4 regions of the Candidatus Pantoea multigeneris genome follow, and region 1 is predicted to be linked to each of the others. Evidence: predicted binding sites of a transcription regulator. Region 1 holds the regulator's gene; each other region holds the start of a gene.

Evidence for each region. The regulator Fur, encoded in region 1, represses iron uptake genes when iron is present. The targets are predictions, from matches to a motif close to ATAATAATGAGAACNACTATCAA.
Region 2: a site for Fur is predicted at 2,019-2,041, ahead of fepD (Fe(3+)-siderophore ABC transporter permease). Genes of this name have one in related genera too.
Region 3: a site for Fur is predicted at 2,220-2,242, ahead of F3J40_RS12040 (TonB-dependent siderophore receptor). Genes of this name have one in related genera too.
Region 4: a site for Fur is predicted at 2,330-2,352, ahead of F3J40_RS08505 (TonB-dependent siderophore receptor). Genes of this name have one in related genera too.

The regions. Positions count from the first base shown of each region.
Region 1 is NZ_VWXF01000006.1:191,070-195,610, reverse strand. It holds gene glnS (glutamine--tRNA ligase) at 1-1,298, shown strand, start outside; gene F3J40_RS15410 (hypothetical protein) at 1,460-1,852, shown strand; gene fur (ferric iron uptake transcriptional regulator) at 1,903-2,346, opposite strand; gene fldA (flavodoxin FldA) at 2,694-3,224, opposite strand; gene ybfE (LexA regulated protein) at 3,354-3,635, opposite strand; gene ybfF (esterase) at 3,792-4,541, opposite strand, start outside.
Region 2 is NZ_VWXF01000005.1:177,360-181,900, forward strand. It holds gene fepG (iron-enterobactin ABC transporter permease) at 28-1,011, opposite strand; gene fepD (Fe(3+)-siderophore ABC transporter permease) at 1,008-1,994, opposite strand; gene fepB (Fe2+-enterobactin ABC transporter substrate-binding protein) at 2,174-3,142, opposite strand; gene F3J40_RS13580 (isochorismate synthase) at 3,320-4,498, shown strand; gene F3J40_RS13585 ((2,3-dihydroxybenzoyl)adenylate synthase) at 4,509-4,541, shown strand, end outside.
Region 3 is NZ_VWXF01000004.1:259,279-263,819, forward strand. It holds gene F3J40_RS12040 (TonB-dependent siderophore receptor) at 1-2,171, opposite strand, end outside; gene F3J40_RS12045 (LysR family transcriptional regulator) at 2,429-3,328, opposite strand; gene F3J40_RS12050 (coniferyl aldehyde dehydrogenase) at 3,432-4,541, shown strand, end outside.
Region 4 is NZ_VWXF01000002.1:682,478-687,018, reverse strand. It holds gene F3J40_RS08515 (ABC transporter permease) at 1-690, opposite strand, end outside; gene F3J40_RS08510 (ABC transporter substrate-binding protein) at 696-2,240, opposite strand; gene F3J40_RS08505 (TonB-dependent siderophore receptor) at 2,395-4,541, shown strand, end outside.

The DNA of each region.
Region 1 (4,541 bases):
AACTGTCGGCTGATGAGATTCGCGAATACCGTGGCTCGCTGACTGCGCCGGGCAAAAACAGCCCGTACCGCGATCGCAGCGTGGAAGAGAACCTCGCCCTGTTCGAAAAAATGCGCAGCGGTGGTTTTGCTGAAGGTAAAGCCTGCCTGCGTGCCAAAATTGATATGGCTTCCAGCTTTATCGTGCTACGCGATCCGGTGCTGTACCGCATCAAGTTCGCTGAACACCACCAGACCGGTGAAAAGTGGTGCATCTACCCGATGTACGACTTCACCCACTGTATTTCTGATGCGCTGGAAGGCATTACGCACTCGCTGTGTACGCTGGAATTCCAGGATAACCGCCGCCTGTATGACTGGGTGCTGGATAACATCACGATTCCGGTGCACCCGCGTCAGTACGAGTTCTCTCGTCTTAACCTCGAATACGCCGTGATGTCGAAGCGCAAGCTGACGCAGCTGGTGAGCGAAAATGTGGTCGAGAGCTGGGACGATCCACGTATGCTGACCGTTTCTGGTCTGCGTCGCCGTGGGTACAGCGCAGCCTCTATTCGTGAGTTTTGCCGCCGCATTGGTGTGACTAAACAGGACAACATCGTAGAGATGGCGTCGCTGGAGTCCTGCATTCGTGACGATCTCAACGAAAATGCACCGCGTGCTATGGCCGTTATCGATCCGATCAAAGTGGTACTGGAAAACCTGCCAGCCGATCACGCCGAAATTATTACGATGCCTAACCATCCTAATAAACCAGAAATGGGTACGCGTGAAGTGCCATTCAGCCATGAAGTGTGGATTGATCGCGCGGATTTCCGTGAAGAAGCCAACAAACAGTACAAACGTCTGGTGCTGGGCAAGGAAGTGCGTCTGCGTAATGCTTACGTGATCCGTGCCGATCGCGTTGAGAAAGATGACGCAGGCAATATCACTACGGTGTACTGCTCGGTTGATCTCGATACGCTGAGCAAAGATCCGGCTGACGGACGCAAAGTGAAAGGTGTGATCCACTGGGTTTCAGCGCAGCATGCGCTGCCAGCAGAAATTCGTCTGTACGACCGTCTGTTTAGCGTACCGAATCCGGGTGCGGAAGAGGACTTCCTCACCGCGATCAACCCTGATTCTCTGCAGATCAAGCAGGGCTTCGTTGAGGCGAGCCTGGCTGATGCGGTAGCCAGCGCACCTTACCAGTTCGAACGCGAAGGCTACTTCTGTGCCGACAGCGTCTACAGCAAGCCCGGTCATCTGGTGTTCAACCGTACGGTTGGCCTGCGTGATACCTGGGCAAAAGCGGGCGAGTAATCGCTGAATGAAAAAAACGCCTGATTTCAGGCGTTTTTTTTATCTGCATGATGGGCGTTGTCTGATATTCAAGCAATTTAGGTATTCTCTGAGGCAAACAGGCAAGATTTCGGTAGGCTGGGAGCCATAAAGTTCATTCATAACAGGAAGTCGTAAGGAAAATGACATCTCTTGCTCAGGAAGCTCGCCATAGTGTTGTGGAGTTGCACCAACTGATCGAACAAATTTTTAATCACTCCAACGATTCAGATGCTATGTCACTGTTTCTCTCGCACTTTCACCCGGAATTTACCATGGTGACACCACAAGGTGCGGCGTTAAATTTCAATGATACTGAAGCGCTGTTTCGCCGTCTGCAAGGGGCGAGAGAGGGCATGCGCATTGCAACCTGCGAGCATCGTTTGATTTCAGCGCACGAAAAAGAAGTGACGGTGCAATACCGCGAAATACAGATGATGAATGGTGAAAGCCACAGCCGCATCGCTGTTGCGGTGCTGGATTTTAGTTCACGCGTGCCGCGCTGGCGCTACCTGCAAGAGACCCGAGTGGTCTAAAGAGATAAAAAAAACCCGCCGAAGTGGCGGGTTTTTTACTGCATCAAAGATTAATCGTTGTGCAGTGTTTCATCTTCACGGCAGTCACCAGACGCACAGTGACCATACAGGTACAGGCTGTGGTTGGTCAGTTTAATACCGTGACGCGTCGCGATATCTTTCTGGCGAGTCTCGATGGATTCATCGCTGAACTCAATCACTTTACCGCAGTCCAGGCAGATCAGGTGATCGTGGTGCTGCTGCTGAGTCAGTTCGAAAACAGACTTGCCACCTTCAAAGTTGTGACGGGTGACAATGCCAGCATCGTCGAATTGGTTAAGAACGCGATATACGGTTGCGAGGCCAATCTCTTCGCCGATATCGATCAGACGTTTGTACAAATCTTCCGCACTGACATGATGGCATGCAGGTTCCTGAAGCACTTCCAGAATTTTCAGTCGTGGAAGCGTGACTTTCAGGCCTGCCTTCTTCAATGCGGAGTTGTTGTCAGTCATGCGGATATTGTCCTGTTACTTAGCGAGTCACTTTGTGGCGCTTGGCCTTGAATGTTGGTCACGCGCTATTCTCATTTGCGTCTCATTATAGAACCGACGCAGCAAAATGAAAACCCGAACACCGGATAAATCAACACAGGCTGTAAGGCGAAGAGTCTTGAGCCAGAGGTGGAGCATCAGATGTCGGTTGTTCCGCTGTCCTGCAATCCAGGAGGAGAATAGGCGGATGACCGTTGTGGGTATTGTACAGTGTTGCAGGTGAAAATAAAAAACGTGTGGCTATTATTTCTATCGCTGTTTCCTTTCCATCAATGTGAGCCAGCGCTCACATTGATAGAAAATGCACATCAGGCGTTAATAATCGCGTCTAACTGCAGTTCATCTTTGATTTGCTTCACCCAGCCGTCAACGCGCTGGTTAGTCAATTCTGGCTGGCGATCTTCATCGATGCACAGACCGAGGAAGTGTTTGTCATCGGCCAGGCCTTTAGAGGCTTCAAAGTGGTAGCCTTCGGTTGGCCAGTTGCCGACAATCACTGCACCGTTCGGTTCGATGATGTCACGGATGGTGCCCAACGCATCACAGAAGTATTCAGCGTAATCTTCCTGATCGCCGCAGCCAAACAGCGCAACCAGTTTGCCGTTGCAGTCCACTTCTTCCAGGGTTGGGAAGAAGTCATCCCAGTCACACTGGGCTTCGCCGTAGTACCAGGTAGGAATACCCAGCAACAGAATGTCGTAACCTTCCAGATCTTCTTTGGTACTTTTAGCGATGTCGTGCACGTCAGCAACGTCTTTGCCCAGCTGCTTCTGGATCATTTTCGCAATATTTTCAGTGTTGCCGGTATCGCTGCCAAAGAAGATGCCTACGATTGCCATGGATAAAAAACCTCTTACATCCGGATTGTGGGATAAATGTGTATGCCTGCGTAATTGTGCGAATGATAGCAGACCGGGGAGAGGGGCGGTACTTTATCAGCCCCTGGTTTGTGTTACTGCGTGCGGTTTCTACTCATCCGCTGCTTTGAGTTGCGCCAGCAGAATTTGTTCAATTAATTCGCTACGACTGATGTTGCGAAGCTCAGCAAGGGTGTTCAGTGCTTCAACGGCTTCACTGTTCAGTTTAAGTTCGACACGGCGCAATCCGCGCACCTTATCGCGTTTTAACTGGTTGCGCTTATTGATACGCAGTTGCTCATCGCGCGAAAGCGGGCTGGTCTTGGGACGACCGGGGCGGCGCTCATCGGCAAACAGATCGAGCGTGGTACGATCAGTGTTTTCTTTAGCCATGACTCTGTGAAACTGAATGGGCGCACACTGCGCGATGTTTATTTAGGTATCATTCAGGCCCACTCACTGAGCATGGCCTGAAATTTTAGCGCGCCATCATACTCTAGCCTGGCGGCGTACGCCAACCCTAAACCACTGGTCGGCAAGCAATTGCTGTTAAAGTGCAAAAAATCGCCGCACGCTACGCAGTACTGCTTCGGGTTTTTCTGCATGAACCCAGTGCCCGGCTCCGCTGATGACATACGCATGGGCGGCCGGGAACTGACGTAACAGGGCATCTCGGTAGCGATTATCCAGATACGGTGATTCACTGCCACGAATAAACAGCGCCGGTTCAGGCCAGGCGGGAATCTCCTCCCAGCCAGAAATCGTGCTGTAGTTATCCCAGAGGACCGGCACATTGAAGCGCCACTCCCCCTCCTGGAACGACTTCAGCAGGAACTGAATCACGCCCTCTTCAGGCAAGCTTTCGCGCATCAACTGCGCCGCCTCGCTGCGGGAAACGATACCTGCCGCTGTCACGGCGCGAATGGCCGCGAAAATTTCATCATGACGTCGGGTTTGATAATCCACTGGCGCAATGTCGATCATCACGAGCTGCTCGACACGCTCAGGGGCAATGGCGCTCATGGTCATGGCAATCTTTCCACCCATGGAGTGGCCAATGACGGAAACCCGATCAATACCCAGATGGTCCAGCGTGTCGAACATGTCCTGCGCCATGGCGCGGTAGTTCATCTCTTCGCTTCGTGGCGAGAGACCGTGATTACGCACATCAACCTGAATCAGTGGACGATCATTTTTCAGGCCGCGTGCCAGGCCGCCGAGGTTGTCCAGGCTACCAAACAGGCCATGAATAAGCAGAATGGGGAGAGAATCAGCAGTCGATTGTTCAGTTTGCAGACG
Region 2 (4,541 bases), on a different contig from region 1:
CGCCACGTAACCGGGCAGTTAATTCACTCACTGGCGTCGCGCCTCCCTTACGAGCAGGAAAATCAGATACAGCCCGCCGAGGCTGACAGTAATCACCCCAACCGGCAGTTGATACGGTAAAAAGAAGTGTTGAGCAGCATAATCCGCGGCCAGCAGCAGCAGCGCACCGCAGAGTGCAGCCAGAGGTAATGCACCACGCACGCCGCCACCAAGACGACGGGCAATTTGCGGGGCCAGTAGCGCGACAAACGAAATAGGCCCGGCTAATGCGGTTGAAGCGGCCGTTAACACCACGCCGATCAGCATCAACCACAGGCGGCTGCGTTCAACCGGCACACCCAGCGCGGTAGCCGTATCATCGCCCATCTCTAACAGACGCATCCGCCGCGAGAGCAACGCTGTGGCTAACAGCGCCAGCAGCAGGGCCACAATCACCGGGGGCGTTTTAGCCCAGGTGATCCCATTGAGCGAACCCGCACTCCACAACCCGGCACTGAGTGCCGACTCCAGTGAAGCGCTGATGATTAGCCAGCTATTAAGTGCCATCAACAGCGCCCGAACACTGATGCCAACAATAATCAAACGGAAGGTTTCGACACCGCGCCGCCAGGCAAACAAATACACCACCGCAGCGGTAATGACGCCCCCCACCAACGCAGCCAGCGTCATTCCCTGAATATCTTGCTGGAACAGCACCAGCGCAATCAGCACACCACTGTACGCGCCGGTGTTGAAGCCGAGAATATCCGGGCTGCCGAGTGGGTTGCGCAGTAGCGATTGAAAAATCGCCCCGCTCACGCCCAGTGCTGCGCCAATCAGCAGCGCCATGAGCACACGCGGAAGCCGCCACTCAAGGACGATGAGCTGCACGTTACGCGCCGCCTCACCGTGAATCAGTTGCCATATTTCGCTGGCACTGATGGATAGCGTGCCACGCGTCACCCCGAGAAACAGCAACACCAGGCTAGCCACCAGCAGCCAACTGGCGTGCAACCATGCTTGACGGCTCATTGCGGCCTCCCGATTTTGCTGCGTACCAGAATAATCATGACCGGCGCGCCAATCATGGCGGTCATGATCGAGACACGCAGTTCGCCCGGCACCAACACACGACCAACAATATCCGCTGCCAGCAGCAGAACCGGGGTAATGAGGAGTGTGGCAGGAAGCTGCCAGCGGTGATCTTGCCCAACCAACCAACGAGCAAAATGAGGCGTCATCAAGCCAATAAACGCGATTGGCCCAACAGCCGCTGTGGCCGTGCCGCTCAGCAGCGCAACAGCCACCAGCCCGGTCAGTTGAGTGCGCAACACGCGCGTCCCCAACGCCGTTGCCATGTCGCCGCCCATGCTCAGGCTATTCAGTGCCGGGGCCAGCGACAGCGACAGCACAACGCCAACCAGCGCCGCCGGAGCCAGGGTGCGTAGCACAGTGAAATCGCGGATATCCAGCGAACCGCTCTGCCAGAAGCGCAGATGATCGTAAATATCTGGGTTCATCAGGGACAGGCCAGACGTCAGCCCTTCCAGTACCGCACCAAGCGCAACACCTGCGAGGGTGAGCCGTACCGGATTCACTCGTCCTCCGCCCATTGCGCCGGTTAATGCCACCAGTAATGCCGCGATCAGCGCGCCACTAAAAGCAAAACCCAGCCAGCCTGCTGGCGAATCGGCACCAAACAGTGCGATGCCCAGCACAACAGCGAAACTGGCACCAGCATTCAGCCCGAGAATACCGGGGTCGGCCAACGGGTTGCGCGTCAGGCTTTGCATCAACGCGCCAGCCAGGCCGAGCGAAACGCCAGCTAACAGGCCTGCCAAAGTACGCGGCAAACGCGCATCACGCACGATGATGCAATCGGCGCTGTTGCAGTTGCCGGAGAGCGCGTGCCACACCTGATCAAGAGGAATGGGTTTGGCTCCCAGCATCAAACTGAGAGCAATGAGAAGTAACAGCAGCATCCCTGTGCCTGCCATTACGCGAAGCTGGCGCATAGCGTTAACGACCCTGAAAACAGTGTGATAATGAGACGTGTTATCGGATTTTTCTGCGCCGTATGGTAACACGGCTAGCGGGCAACATGAGGAGGAATAAAGAAATTTACACAACGGAGCACTCCCTGCGCCGATTGTGCGTGATGGGCTGTTGAGTCAGCCCATCGCACTATCAAATGTTACTTCACAAACAGCTGCTCGAGCCGATCCAGCAGATGACTGGCGCTGTAGTAATCGAGACGGAAAGTATCCGCTCCCAGGGCATAAACCTGTTTTTGCTGCACGGCAGCCGTCTGGGAGACAAACGGATTTTTCAGCACGTCATTCGCGACCTGCGGCGGCTCAGCGGCAAACAGCAGCCAGGTTTTTCCATTCAGCCCGCTGGCCATATTCTCACCAGAAAGCTGGATGATATCCTTGCGCTTGCCCATGCTATGGCCTTCCTGCAAGTTCGCAGGCGGAGTAGCAAGCGTGAAGCCCAACTGTTGCAGTAACTGCCCCTGAGCGGATTCGCCAGTCCACAGATTTACCGCGCGACCATTGCCGTTCCAGACCATCGCAGAAACCGGCTGCGGCGGTAGCTTCAGCTTCTGCTTCAGTGCGGCTTCACGCGCATCAAAAGCTTTGACCTTTGCAGCAGCCTCGGCTTCATGCCCAGTGGCTGCCCCTAACTCTGTGACCACCTGTTGCCAGCTCTTATCGTCATAGTTCACCACCAATACCGGCGCAATCGCCGACAGTTGATCAACCAGCTTCAGCGCGGAGTCATTGCCGGTCGCGCTGACCAGAATTAAGTCGGGCGCTTCTGCCGCCACCGCTTCCGCATTCGGCTCGCCAATGTATAACCGTTTTACATGGCGCTGCTTCGCCACATCGCCCCACTGGCGGAAGAAACCCTGATCGTCGGATAAGCGACTGTTCGGTGCCGTTGCGCCGCTGGCAATCACCGGTGCATCAATCGCCAGCAGTGAGCCCGTCAGAGTCACACTGGTAGAAACGATACGTTGTGGTGCTTTTTGCAGGGTAATTTTGCCATTCGTGCCTTCAAGGGTACGCGGCCAGGAACCCTCGGCCCAGGCATTTTGGCTAACCAACTGTAGACAAAACAAAAGCGTGGCACAGATCGCCAGAAAACTACGTTTAAACATAAGATTATTCCATCGTTTTATCGGGACAAGGCATACACGGATTGCGCTGAATTGCCGGGCAAACGCAGAGAAAATCACTGCGCTTTGTTGACACCAAATACGGTTCGTCGTAGCTTACAGAACCACAATAAAAATGATAATCATTATTAATTAACTTATCATTCAATGGATGTGATTATGGTGGACACTTCAACGTTTGAAAATGCCTGGCTACAGGATTATTCCACGCTCTGCCGTGGGTTTGTTTTTACCTCTCCCTGGCAAAGTATTGCCACACAAGGTTGTTTCACGACGTTAACCAATCCGGTCACGGATGGGGCGTTGTTACAAGGAAACTTCCAGCAACAATTGCGTCAACATTTCGCTGCTGCAAAGCAGCAAGGAATCGAAAACCCGGTTGTGGTTGGGGCGATTCCTTTTGATGTTAACGAACCGGCGGCTCTGTTTATTCCCGAGTCTTCGCGCAAGTTCAACCGTGCCGATCTGCTGGCAGGCCTGCCGGTAAATCATGCGCCGTTGCCCGAAGTCACGCGGAGAACCGCCGTGCCGGAGCACGATCGCTTTACCGGCATGGTGGCTGATGCCGTCGCAACCATCAAACGTGGCGAGCCAGAGAAAGTGGTGTTGTCGCGCTTAATGGACATCGTCACGCAGAATCCGGTCGACAGCGCAGCGCTGATGCAGCGTGTGCTGGCTCAAAACCCGAACAGCTATCACTTCCACCTGCCATTACCGCAGGGAGGCGTGCTGTTAGGTGCCAGCCCGGAATTAATGATTCGTAAGCAGGGAGCCGCATTCAGCTCATGCCCGTTAGCCGGTTCGGCACGGCGGGAAAAAGATGAAGCCAGCGACCGCGCTTCCGGTGAAACGCTGATGAACTCAGGCAAAGATCGCCACGAGCATAAGCTAGTGACCGATGCCATGCGTGATGTATTGCAGCCGCGCAGTAGCCAGCTTTCTGTGCCTTATACGCCGGAGCTGATCACCACGGCAACGCTATGGCACCTGGCAACTCAAATTGATGGCACCGCCAAAGACCCACAAGACAATGCGCTATCACTGGCCTGCTTGCTGCATCCAACGCCTGCATTAAGCGGTTTCCCGCATCAGCAGGCTATGCAGTTGATTCAGCAGCTTGAGCCGTTCGAACGCCAACTGTTTGGCGGCATTGTCGGCTGGTGTGATGCCGAAGGCAACGGTGAGTGGGTAGTGACTATCCGCTGTGGCACCGTACACGGCAATCGCGTCAGACTGTTTGCCGGCGCAGGCATTGTGGCTGACTCACAGCCAGAATCTGAATGGCGTGAAACGGGCGTAAAACTCGATACCATGCTGCGCGCCTTTGGATTGCAATAAAGGAAAACTCATGACTGTTCCCTACACTCGCTGGCCAGATGAC
Region 3 (4,541 bases), on a different contig from region 1:
TGACGTTCATCCAGCAGGTTATCGATACCGGCGGTCAGGTCGACATTTTTGTTGATGGTGTAAGTTGCACTGGCACCAAACAGTACGTAAGGCGTAACCTGGCGGGTCTCACTGCCAGACGTTGGCTCACCTTTGTAATTGTATTTTTTCGGTTTTTGCTTACCGTACCAGGTCATCGTCCCTTGAACTGCGAGATCGTTGGTCGCCTGCCAGTCCAGCGTTGAGTTGATGGTAAACTTCGGAATGATCGACAGATAATCCCCGGTAGTTTTGTTCTTATTCTCAATGTTGTAGGTGAAGTTGTTGTTCATGGTCACGGTATCACTGATTGGGAAGTTCAGCGTACCTTCGATCCCCTGCACCAACGCTTTTGGCACGTTTTCCCATTTATAGATGTCTGTAGTACCGGTATGGTCAACCGCCGAGTAACCGCCCTCGATCTTATTGCGGTAATCGTTGCGATACCAGGTCAGGCCAGCCTGCACATCATCATGTTTATACTCAATGCCGATCTCTTTATTGATGCTGGTTTCAGCCTTCAGATCACGGTTCCCTTGCAGATAGCAGGCACCAGAACTGGCGTAACAGCCCTGCCCCTTGCTGTACAGCAGGTAGTTAGGGTTAGTCTGATACAGGTTCGGCGCTTTCCAGGCACGTGCAATTCCGAGCTTCAGCGTGAAGTCGTTACCCAACTCTTGCGAAAGGTTAAGTGCCGGGCTGAAGTCACCACCGCTCATACTCTGGTGGTTGTAGCGCAATCCTGGCGTCAGGCGAGTGCTGTCAGTCAGGTCGATATTATCCTCAGCATAAACGCCGTAGATATCTGCCGAGCTGTACTTGCTACGTCCCGTATCAGAAATCCCTGCAACAGATCCGCCAGACGTGGCTTCGGTATTTGATGTTGGGTCTTTCATGGTTTGATGATTAAACTCCGCACCGAAGGTCACATTTTGACTGACCCAGAGATCGAACGGAATATTCACTTCAGAATGCAGATTGGTGTCATTCAGATTGATGGTGGAGAAGCCTTCATTGGTACTACTGAAGATACCGGCAATGCCGCCAGATAACCCTTCATTCATTCGGGTATTTCGCGTCTTCTCAAACTGAATGTAGTTATTGGTGGTGACACCGTTATCCCATGCGCCGGTATATTTCAGACTTAACGTTTGACGATATAAAATGTTGGTTTCTTTGCCATAATTGGCCTTCACCAGCGCATTACTGTTGGTGTTTTGCGTATCACCCGCATACAAGTTACCCTGGCGGCTATAGCCTAATCCTAGCTCCAGCGCCTGGCGGGGGATAAATTCCCAATGTAATACCGCATTGATATCTTTATTGATAAAACCTTCACGGCCAGAAGGTAATGTTCCCGCGTAAGTACCGGTGCGCCCCGCGGTATGGCCTGCATTGATATTCTCACCATCGGCCTGGGTTTTATTCCAGTTGCCGTATAAGCGCAGTGTCAGATTATCCGTTAACGCACCGCTTACGCTGGCATTATAACGTTTGGTTGCACCTTCTTGTTTGTGCTCCGGCGCATTGAAGTAAGTATTAAAACTCCCGTGCCATGCCTTTTCCGCCGGTTTCGTGATGATGTTGATGACACCACCCATCGCACCACTGCCATACATGGCCGCAGCAGGACCACGAATAACTTCAATACGATCAATCATTTCTGGTGGCACCCAGTTGGTATCACCGCGCGTGTCACGTTCGTCACTCCAGCCATAACGGACTGAGTTACGGCTACTGACCGGCATACCATCAATCATGATCAGGGTGTTTTCTGGTCCCATACCGCGAATATCGATCTGACGGTTATTACCCCGTTGGCCACTGTTGGAGTTACCCGTCAGGTTGACACCGGGCATGGTACGAATAATTTCAGAGAGATCACGCTGAATAGGGTGCTTTTTGATTGCCTGACTGTCGATAATCGAAACGCCGGGAGCCTGGAGTGTTTGCTCTCTCGCAGTGACTACCATTTCGTTTTCGCCACTGCTTTTTTTATCACTTACCGTCAGGGGTTGGGTCTGCTGTTTTTCGTCGTTATTAACTTTAGTGGTTTTTGATTCAGGGCTGGTATCGGCGGCCAATGCCAAAGACATCCCGAGATTACAGGCGATAAGCGAAGCCAGTAAGCTGTATTTAGTTGCAATTTTCATAAGGGTATTAATCACCTGCCTGTGATTGTAAGAAAAATGAAAAAACGCACTATAACGAGAATGATTATTGATTACAACGTCAGGATTTAATAATTATTTAATTCTGCGGGTGTAACATCTTTAAATTCGCGCCGCGAAAATACGATGCCATTATTATTTCTAAGGGTAAAGAACTCCCATTCATATTTGTTAATACTTTAATAACTGATCGAGCTATTTAATGCCGTTATCATTAAATAGCTTATAATTCCGCTAAATTAATCATCTGTTGCAGAGGATTTTAATTGCCGTATTAAAACCTGCCTTGCATGGGCGATACGCGGTTGGCGCAGCGCACTGGGCAGCCACAACAGATGGTAGCGGATTTCAGTATCACCCACGGGAGCAGGCAGCGTCACCAAATCGCCCTGTGCGATTTGTTCGCGACAAAGAAATTCGGGCATTACCGTCCAACCAAATCCACGACACAACAGACTACGCTGCCCACGCAGATCTTGCCCTACCACAGTTGGCAGCAATGTTTGATAGGGAATACGGTTTTTGTCTAGCCAGTGGTCGATCAATGAGAGTTTGAGATCATAAGCCAGCAGTGGCTCATTGATTAATCCGTTGGCAAAATCGGTAGCTTGCTGTAAGCGATGTGCAACCTGGGGTGAGGCGACAGCAATCACCCGATCGCGAAAGATCACCTCACCTTTTAAGCGTTCATCAGTTATCGCGTGGGCAGTGATGCCCAAATCACAATGGCCTTCCAGCACCATTTGAGCCACTAATGAGCCATCTCCGGTGTGCATATGAACGCGGATGCCGCTCTCTAACAGGGGCAACAACTCGCCCGACAGCTTTTCCGCCATGAAATCGGCGTGGCCAATGATTTGCAGCGTGCCGCTAACATCCATCGATCGTGCCCGGGCCGACGAGAGTGCAGACTCTGCAATATCCAGTGAGCTACCAATATCGGCCGCCAGGTCATCAGCCGCCGCAGTCGGCACGACACCATGCACCTGTCGCTCAAACAGCGGGCGTCCCACCGCCACTTCTAGCCCGTTAATATGCTGCGAAACGGCAGGCTGAGTCAGGTTCAGGGCTCTTGCCGCGGCAGAGATAGAGCGCTGGCGATAAACTTCGATAAATGTATGTAAGCGAACCAGAGACATATCTACCCATAAATTTATTTATACCCCTACTAAAATAGCCTTGTTAGCGCCAGAAGACCAGTGCGCGTAAGCTTCCTGTATCGCAATCAGACAGGTAAAAATCATGTCGCATCAGCAAGAGTTACAACAGGTTTTACAGGCAATGAAGCAGGCACATTTGCAGGCTGGCCCCGCTTCAGTAGCACTTCGTCGCGATCGTTTACAGCGTAGTATTGCGCTGATTCGTGATAACCATGAGGCAATTAACGCAGCTATCAATGCCGACTTTGGTCATCGCAGTGCCTATCAAACCCTGGCCGCTGACTTACTGACTACCATGAATATGTTGCAGCACTCGGCAGAGAATCTTGAAGCGTGGATGCAACCGGAAGCCGCAGAAGTGCCTGTTGAAGGTATGCAGGCGTGGATCGAATCGCAGCCGCTGGGCGTAGTGGGTATTATCAGCCCGTGGAACTTCCCGATTAACCTCGCATTCGGCCCGCTGGCGGGGGTGTTTGCTGCCGGTAACAGTGCGATGCTCAAACCCTCTGAGCTTACACCGCACACGTCTCAATTACTGGCTGAGCTGGTCCCGCGCTACTTTGATGCCAGCGAACTTACCGTGGTGTTAGGTGATGCTGCAGTTGGTCAGGCTTTCAGCGCCCTGCCATTTGATCACCTCGTTTTCACCGGCAGTACCGCCGTGGGTAAACATGTTATGCGTGCAGCGGCAGAAAACCTGGTGCCAGTCACGTTGGAACTGGGCGGCAAGTCACCTGTTGTGTTGGATTCAGATGCGGATGTTGCCCTTGCAGCAGCCAGGACGATGACCATCAAAACGTTTAATGCCGGACAAATTTGTATCTCTCCGGATTACCTGATGCTACCAGCCGCAGCTCAGGCTGAATTTGTGCAGCACGCACAGGCGTTTATGCAGCAGGCTTTCCCAACCCTGCAAGAGAACAGTGATTACACCGCGATCGTGAGTGACCGTCACTACCAAAGATTGGTTCAGCTGATAGAGGACGCGCGGGCTAAAGGTGCACGGGTAGTGAGTCTGGCCCCGGCTGGAGAACCTGATTTTGATGCGCTGAGCCGTAAAATTGCCCCGCATCTGATTCTGGATGCTAATGATGGCATGGGCGTAATGCAGGAAGAGATCTTTGGGCCATTGCTGCCGATTAAAACCTATTCTGGTGATGTAAAAGAAGCAATCAATTACATCAATGCGCAC
Region 4 (4,541 bases), on a different contig from region 1:
CAGCACCACACGTGGTTCGCTCACGCCATTCAGCCGCGCGCACTCACAGGCGGAGGAATGTGAAGCCTGAATCACACCAAGGCGGATCAGTTTGATGTTTTGCGCCAGCGAGACGCTAAGCAATGTTAAGACGGGGAGGACAAACAGCGACCACTGTGACCAGAGCGACGCTGTGGGTGAGATCAGAGATAAAGCCGGTAGCCAGTGCAGCGTTAAGGCGAAAACGACCACCAGTAACGTGCCTGTCACGAATTCCGGCAGCGCCACCATTCCCACGGAGAGTGTGCTGATCAACCTGTCGGTAAGGCTTCCCGGATGCAGACCACAATACACGCCCGCCGTAATGGCGATAATCACCAACAGTATGCTGGCCGTGGCCCCCAGGGCCAGCGAGAACTGCCCGCGCTCCCATAACAGCTTACTGACCGGACGACCGCTCACATAGCTGTTTCCCCAGTCACCCCGTAATACACCACTGACCCAGTGCAGATAGCGCCGCACCAGCGGCTGATCCAGCCCCAGTTGCGTGCGTAATGCGCTGATCTGTTCGCGGCTGGCAGTACCGGATAACTGCTGCGTGACAGCATCACCTTTCACCAGAGACATCGCGCTGAAAATGATGGCTGACAGCAGCCACAGTGTGAAAATGGCCTGCACGCTGCACCTGAGCAGGCGTGCTAAGCGTGGCATTCCCCTCATGCCGGACGTAGCCAGGCATCGCGCAGCAGCGGATAGTCGAAGAATCCCGCCGCTTTGACGCCAAAGACCCCAGGCGCAGAGGCTGCCACAGAGGGGATGCGGGCAAAAATGGCATCTCCGCCCTGTTGCCACAGGTAATGCTGCACATCAGCCACCCGCTGACGTAAAGCGTCACCCCGTGCAGCCTGCATGGCGCTCATCAGTTTGTCGAGCTGAGGGGTAGCAGGGCCGGTGAACGGCCACGGGGCTGCCGAGCCATAGTAAAACGGCAGGGCCACCGGCAGCGGCATCGGTCGATAGAGATTGGTTTGCAGCGGCGTGTTCAGCAGCAGATTAAAATCACTGTAGTAATCCGCCGCGGGGACACGATTGAGCTGGAGATCGAAACCCGCAGCTTTTGCCTGTCGTAGCAGCAAGGTGGCGCTTTCGGCGGTGCCATACTCATAGTCGCTGGTGCGAAGCGCGATACGAGTGGAGGTGAGGCCGGCTTTTTTCAGTAGTGATTGCGCATGTTGTGGATCGTAATGGCGTAGCGGTAAATCCGCACTGAACCAGGGTTGTCCGGCTCCCAGCGCATCGTTTGCCACTTCACCCAGGCCCATGGTGACCGCACGGACCATCGCTTCGCGGTCGATGGCGTATTTCAGCGCCTCCACCACCTCGGGACGGTTAAACGGTGCTTTGCTGAGGTTCATGCTCAGCGCCAGATTGCTCATTTCCGCGCTGGCTGAGTGCCACAATTTCATCGCCGGGTTATTTTGCTCAGCCCGCGCGGTCAGCAGCGCCATACCACCAACATAGTCAAACTGCCCCGCTTTCAGACCGTTCAGACGCGCTGCACTTTCGCTGATGGCGTAAAGCTGAATTTCATCCAGCCACGGGCCACCATTGTCGGCATCCCAGTAATCACGACGCGCCTGTAATACGCTTTTGTCCTGTGACCAGCTCTGCAAGGTATAGGGCCCGCTACCGATGGCCGCGGTAAAATCCTGCGTGTTTTCCGGGAAAATAAAAATCGACTGTGCCAGCAGCAGATCAAAGGAGCCCACGGGTTGATGCAGTTGCAGCGTCAGCTGGTGATCGTCGTCGATACGGGAGGCTGCAAGGTCTAGCGGCTTCAGCCAACCACTCTGGCTACCCGGCTGGCTGAGCCAGGTTCGCAGGCTAAACATCACATCTTTACTGGTGAGCTTGCGCCCATCGCTAAAGGTCACGCCCTTGCGCAGGTTGAGCGTCCAGCGCGTGGCATCGTTGTTTGGTTCAGCGGACTCCATCAGACGCCAGACGATACGCTGATTATCTATTTCCGCTAATGAATCCCATATCAGACGTGCACGCACATAGTCGACATTACTGTTGGTAGAGTGCAGGACGTTGGTGGAGTCACTGCTCGAACCAGCAAAGGCCGCGCGCAGTACTCCACCGCGCTGCGGAGAGGTTTCATTTGCCCATACCAACGGTGAAAAGCCATTGATCAGTGCGATTCCCGCACCAATACCCACCATTTTTATCAGTGTTCTTCTGGTTAAACCCTGGTTCATTCCCTGCTGCTCCCTTAACGAAATCCTTAAATTAACGCTTCATTAATGATCATACCATATGTTATATCATTACATTATTATCAGCGCTATTGATAATCATTCTCAAAAAAAACATTAAGAAAAAATTTCATTCAGGATTTGGCAGAGGATTGCTATGGAACGCAGCACGACATATCTGGCAGGAAAAAAAACCACGCAGCGCGCGGCTACCGCTCTTTCACTTTCCCTTCTGACCCTCGCGTTGCAGAGCGCCTGGGCACAGCAGAACAGTCCAACACTCACCGTCACCGCCCAGGACCCGACTTCATACGGTAGTCAGCTCTCTGCTGGTGAAAGCAGCAGTGCAACAAAAACCACCACGCCACTGGTGGAGACGCCACAATCGGTTTCGGTGATTACCCGTCAACAGATGAACGATCAAAATACGCGAAGCTTGAATGAAGCACTGCGCTATACGCCTGGGGTAGCGGCCGAACAGTGGGGAGGGGTAACCGCATTTGATCAGTTCACCCTGCGCGGTTTCAACTACAGTGATACCGGCTACTCCGATGTGTTCCAGGATGGCTTACGCAATACGAATGGCCTGCTGTTTGGTGTACAGCAGGTTGATCCTTTTCTGCTGGAGCAGATCGATGTGTTGCGTGGCCCGGCTTCGGTGTTGTACGGCTTGTCCAACCCTGGTGGGGTCATTGCTTTAACCAGTAAGCTGCCAACGCGAGAAACCGTTCGACATATTGAAGTGGAAGGTGGAAGCCGTAACTACGGGCGTGTGGGGCTGGATTTCGGCGGCGCAGTCAACGACAGCGGCAGCGTGTTGTACCGTTTTGTGGCTACCGGACATCTCGCTGATGGCATGCAGCAAGGGACCAGACTCAAAGGCTATGCACTGGCCCCCTCAGTGACCTTTAATCCTGACGACAACAACAGCCTGACGCTCTATTCCCGCTTTCAGTACGATCCCGATTTAGGTGCCATTACCTCACTGCCTGCGTCAGGGACGGTCTTCTCAAATCCCAATGGCAAACTGCCGCTGGATGCTTACCCCGGTGAGCCTGGTCACAATACCTTTAGCCGCAAGCAGTCTACCGTGGGGTATAGCTACACCCACAGCTTCAGTGAAGACTGGTCAACCGTTTTAAAAGGCCGATACTTTGGCGAAACCTCAAATTATGATGCGGTGGTGATGTCCGGGTTGAATGAAGACCAGCAGACCATCAGCCGTAATACTGCCGTTTCTGACGAGCATTACAACACGCTGAATGTTGATAATCAGCTACACGGTTTTTTTGACACTGGCATGTTAAGCCATGAGCTGTTGACCGGTGTTAGCGTTGATCACCTACGAGGCCATGCTGACTATGGCAGCGGTACGGTTTCTGCACTGGATATTTATCATCCTCACTATGGTGTCGCAGAGTACGGTCCGACCGCGTGGTGGCAGAACAGCCGCGTCTCATCAACACAAACCGGCGTTTATGTTCAGGATCAAATCGCCTGGCAACAGTGGCGTACCACCCTGGGCGTGCGGCATGACTGGAGCAAAATCATTAACAAAGATTTTCTCTATGGCCAAAACTACGAGCAGCATGACCAGGCAACCACGGGTCGGGTTGGTCTGAACTACCTGTTCAGTAATGGCATCTCGCCTTACGTCACGTGGGCACAATCTTTCCAGCCGGTCGCCGGTCTTTCTCGTGAACAAAAACCGTTTAAACCCAGCCGTGGAGAGCTCTATGAGGCTGGCGTCAAGTATCAGCCTCCGGGCTCCACCACCCTGCTCTCCGCCGCACTGTATAACCTGACGCAGGATAAAAGCCTGAGCACCGATCCGGTAGATTCCACATATCAGACCCAGGGCGGCAAAATTCGTGCGCGGGGGTTAGAGCTGGAAGCACGCGGCGCGGTGACCCGCCAGATTAGCGTCATCGGCAGCTACACCTTGCAGCAGGTTAAATACACGCAGGATACCGAAGGCCATGCGGGTCAAACGCCGCTACGGGTACCGCGCACTTTTGGCGCACTGTGGCTCGACTGGCAAGCACCTGCGGGAACAACTGTTGAAGGCCTGGGGCTGGCGGTGGGAGGGAGGTTCAGCGGCGGCACTCAAGGCGGCACGCTGGATAACACGTTCCACACCGGGGGCTACGGCCTGATGGATGCTTCAATCCGCTATGAACTTGGCAAGCTCGATCCTTCTCTGCGCGGCGGCAAGCTACAACTTACCGCGCAAAATCTGCTGAACCGCAAAGTGGTTGCTGGCTGCTATTCCACAGACACCGGCTGCTTCTGGGGCGCAGGTCG